DNA from 2 places in the Methylobacterium sp. CB376 genome. Region 2 is predicted to be linked to the other one. Evidence: riboswitches for the same ligand, from Rfam matches in the RefSeq annotation. Region 2 holds a riboswitch; the other holds the start of a gene.
The links. A riboswitch is a leader RNA that binds a small molecule or an ion and turns the genes downstream of it on or off. The one in region 2 is predicted to bind thiamine pyrophosphate.
Positions count from the first base shown of each region.

Region 1: another riboswitch for thiamine pyrophosphate. It lies ahead of thiO (glycine oxidase ThiO); the one in region 2 lies ahead of thiC (phosphomethylpyrimidine synthase ThiC).

Region 1 covers NZ_CP121648.1:7,418,727-7,420,922, forward strand. The annotation lists gene thiO (glycine oxidase ThiO) at 1-875, opposite strand, end outside; TPP riboswitch at 947-1,073, opposite strand; gene QA634_RS34200 (adenylate/guanylate cyclase domain-containing protein) at 1,101-2,196, opposite strand, start outside.
Region 2 covers NZ_CP121648.1:3,577,766-3,579,961, reverse strand. The annotation lists gene QA634_RS16265 (acyltransferase family protein) at 1-36, opposite strand, end outside; gene QA634_RS16260 (restriction endonuclease) at 94-462, opposite strand; TPP riboswitch at 596-703, shown strand; gene thiC (phosphomethylpyrimidine synthase ThiC) at 761-2,196, shown strand, end outside.

The DNA.
Region 1 (2,196 bases), 3.8 Mb from region 2:
TGGCCGTCGCCCTTCGGCGCCATGTGGACCTGCTCGGTCCAGACCACGTGGTCGAGCCGGCCGCTGCGCGGGCCGACCCGGAGGGCGAGGGACTGGCCCCGGAGCGGCCGCACCGGCAGGGCGAGGTCGGGCACGAGGCTCCCCTCGCCCGCCCAGGCGCCGGAGGCGAGCACCACGGTGCCGGCCCGCAGGGAGCCGCCGGCGGTGATCACGCCGGTGACGCGCCCGCCCTCGCGCTCGAGGGACAGGACCGGGCAACCCTCGACGAGCCGCCCGCCCGCCCCGCGCAGGGCGCGCCGCAGGGCCGCCACGGTGCGGACCGGGTCGACCTGGTGGTCGGCGGGACAGAACAGGCCGGCGGTGACGGTCGGGCGCAGGGAGGGCTCGCGCGCGCGCACCTCGGGACCGGACAGCCACGCGACGTCGAGCCCCGCCCGGCGCTGCAGGTCGTGGCGGAAGCGCAGGCGCTCGACCTCGTCGCGCCCGAGGGCGATCACCAGGGTGCCCTCGCTCCGGTAATCGACGGCGAGGCCGGAGGCGGCCTCGAGCGCGTCGCGGAACGGGTGCCAGAGGCGCTGGCTCTCCAGCGCCAGCGGCAGCAGCGCGTCGCCGCCCGGCTCGTGCTCGGCCGCCGCGGCCAGCATGCCGGTGGCCGCGAGGCTCGCCCCGTCGCCCGCCCTGCCCCGCTCCAGCACCGCGACCGCGAGGCCGGCCTCGGCCAGCCGCCAGCCGATCGCCAGGCCGATCAGCCCGCCGCCCACCACCGCCACGTCGGCGCGCTCGGGCAGGCGGTCGTTGGCGGGATCGGCTGCGGGCCCGCCTTCGGGCCCGCCCGGGGCGGCGCGGCGGCGCCCGATCGGGGATGGAGAAGACATCAGCAACCCTCGTCTCCACGGTGGCCCGTCGAGATTGGAGTTGCGCCACGAAACGTGTTGAAGCGCCCGGGTCCGCGGACCCCGTCCAATCCCTACGCCGGTATGAGCCGGATCAGGTTCGAAGGATTTCCGCGCTGACCGGCCGCGGCCGGTCCATCGGTGTCTCAGCCCCTTGTCGGGGATCTCCCTGGAACGGACGGAATGTGGGCGAGGGACGGCGCCCCGTCAACCGCTCCGGGCGGGCCGGTAGAGGGCGATCTTCTCCGCGAAGCCGTCGAGGGGATGGCAGCCCACCGGCTCGGGGTCGCCCCACAGGAAGTCCACGAAGGGCTTCGACATCAGCAGCGGCTCGCCCAGGAGCTTGTTGAGCTTGGCGAGGCGGCTGGCGAGGTTGACGTCGCGCCCGATCACCGTGAAGTCGAGGCGCGCGCCCGAGCCGACATTGCCGTAGGCGGCCTCGCCGTGATGGAGCGCGATGCCGGCCGCGATCCGGGCCGGGAAGCGCCCGGCCGCATTCGCCTCGTCGAGGCGGCGCAGCGCCGTCTGGGCCGCGGTGAGCGCGCTCTGGGCCGCCCCGCCCAGCCCGTCGCCGGTTTCGCGGAAGATCGCCAGCAGGCCGTCCCCCATGTATTTCAGCACCTCGCCGCCCTCGCTCTCGATCGGCGGCACCAAGCAGTCGAAGTAGGTGTTGAGGAGATCGACCGAGGCCTCGGGCGTCAGCGTGCCGCTCAGCTGCGTGTAGCCGCGCATGTCGGCGAACAGGATCGCCGAGCGGATGCGCTCGACTTGGCCGCGCCGGATCGAGCCCGACAGGATGGCCTGGTGCGGCCCGTCCCCGACGTAGATGCGCAGCACCTGATCGAGCCGGGTGTTGAGGCCGCGCATCTCCATCACGGCCGACAGGGTCGGCACGATGAAGCGCAGGATGGCGAGGTTCTCGGCGGTGAAGCCGCGCGGGCTGCGCGTCGCGAAGGTGATGCCGTTGTTGGTGCCGTTGGTGAAGAAGATCGGGATCGCGACGTAGTGGCGGTAGCCGCTGGCCTTCAGCTCCGGGATGATGCTGAAGCGGTCGTCGGGCGTGCGGTCGAGGTCGAGGAGCAGCCACTCGCGGGTGGCGAAGATGTGGGCGAAGGGTGAGCGGGCGAGCGCCTGGTCGGTGGCCTCGCCGTGCGGGAACAGGCGGAAGCTGACGCCGCCCTCGCGGGTCCAGAACCGGCCGACGCCGGAATACTCGGAGTGGAGCGCGTCGATCGCCGTGGTGGCGCGATCGACCGGCAGGCCGAGGTCGTTGAGGCGCTCGGCGAGGCCCGCGAGCAGGTCG
Region 2 (2,196 bases):
GCCTCCTGGCTGTCTTCGCCGCCGAGTTGAGCCCATCGGCGGTAAAGGCCGCGTCTCGGCGCGGACCGAGCGCGGGAAAGCCTTGACGGCAGGTTAACGGGGCTCGCGCTTCGTGGCGCGCCGCGCGCGCGTCAGCCGCGTCGCCGCGTGGAAATCGTCGGGCTTGGTGCGCACCCAGGCGAGGAAGCGGGCGATCTCCGGATCGGCGCGCAGGCTCTCCACGTCGGCGAGCCGGCGGGCGATCTCGGCCTCGCTGTAGCGGGCGTGGATCGCCGAGTGGCAGATCTGGTGCAGCTGCACGGTCCGCCCGTGGGTGCCGCCCTTGAGCTTCGGCGTGAGGTGGTGGCGGCTCTGGCGCGCGCCGGGCGGGATCGGCCGCTCGCAGAGGGGGCATGTCGCGGGGGCGGAGGCGCCCGGCGTCGCCGGATCGTCGCCCCGCCAGCGCCGGCCTCGCCGTCCCACCCCGTCCTCCCCGCTCGCCGCCCCCGGCCCCTCGCGCCGCCCCGATCTGGGATGTGCCCGGCGGGCGGGCGAGGGCCGCGCGCTGCGGCGGATCGCGCGCAATTGACAAACCCGTCGGCGGCGCAGACAGTTCGGGCGTTCCGAGGGGGGCCCCGCATGGGGCTGAGAGTGGGTTTCGTGCGCCCTGACCCTTGAACCTGATCCGGGTCATACCGGCGGAGGGACGGGAACCACCACGCGAGACGCTCCCCCGTACGCCACGGTCACTGTCCGGATCTCCTCGAACCGGGAGAGATCCATGAACGCCCCCGTCATTCCCCCCAAAGGCCTGCCGCAGAGCGTGACCACGGGACCGATCGCCGGCTCCGTCAAGGTCTATGCCAGTCCCGAGGGGCGGCCTGACATCCGGGTGCCGCTGCGCGAGATCGCCCTCAGCGATCCGGCCGAGGCGCCGGTGCGCGTCTACGATCCCTCGGGCCCCTACACGGAGAGCGACGCCAAGGTCGACCTCGCGGCCGGCCTGCCCCAGCTGCGCGATCCCTGGATCGCCGGCCGCGGCTACGCCGCGGTGACGCCCCGCGCGGTCAAGCCGGAGGATAACGGCTTCGCGGCCGAGGACAGGCTGGTCGCCCCCTGCCCGGCCGCGCGCACGATCCGCAGGGCCGCTCCCGGCCAGATGGTGACCCAGTACGAGTTCGCCCGGGCCGGGATCGTCACCGAGGAGATGATCTACGTCGCCCACCGGGAGAATCTCGGCCGCCGGGCGATGCTGGACCAGGCCGAGGCCAAGCTCGCCGACGGCGAGAGCTTCGGCGCGGCGATTCCGCCCTTCATCACCCCGGAATTCGTGCGCGACGAGATCGCCCGCGGCCGCGCCATCATCCCGGCCAACATCAACCACACCGAACTCGAGCCGATGGCCATCGGCCGCAACTTCCTGGTCAAGATCAACGCCAATATCGGCAACTCGGCCGTGACCTCCTCGGCGGCCGAGGAGGTCGAGAAGATGGTCTGGGCGACCCGCTGGGGCGCCGACACCGTCATGGACCTGTCGACGGGCCGCAACATCCACAACATCCGCGGCTGGATCCTGCGCAACGCGCCGGTGCCGATCGGGACCGTGCCGATCTACCAGGCCCTGGAGAAGGTCGGGGGCGACCCGCTGAAACTCGACTGGGAGGTGTTCAGGGACACGCTCATCGAGCAGGCCGAGCAGGGGGTCGACTACTTCACCATCCATGCGGGCGTGCGGCTCGCCCACGTGCCGCTGACCGCGCGGCGGGTCACCGGCATCGTCTCGCGCGGCGGCTCGATCATGGCCCGCTGGTGCCTCGCCGGCCACCGGGAATCGTTCCTCTACGAGCGGTTCGACGAGATCTGCGAGATCATGCGCGCCTACGACGTCTCCTTCTCGCTCGGGGACGGCCTGCGGCCCGGCTCGATCGCCGACGCCAACGACGCGGCGCAATTCGCCGAGCTCGAGACCCTCGGCGAACTCACCAAGGTCGCCTGGGAGAAGGGCTGTCAGGTCATGATCGAGGGCCCCGGCCACGTGCCGATGCACAAGATCAAGGTCAACATGGAGAAGCAGCTGCGCGAGTGCGGCGAGGCGCCGTTCTACACGCTCGGGCCGCTGACCACCGACGTGGCGCCCGGCTACGACCACATCACCTCCGGCATCGGCGCGGCGATGATCGGCTGGTACGGCACCGCGATGCTCTGCTACGTGACCCC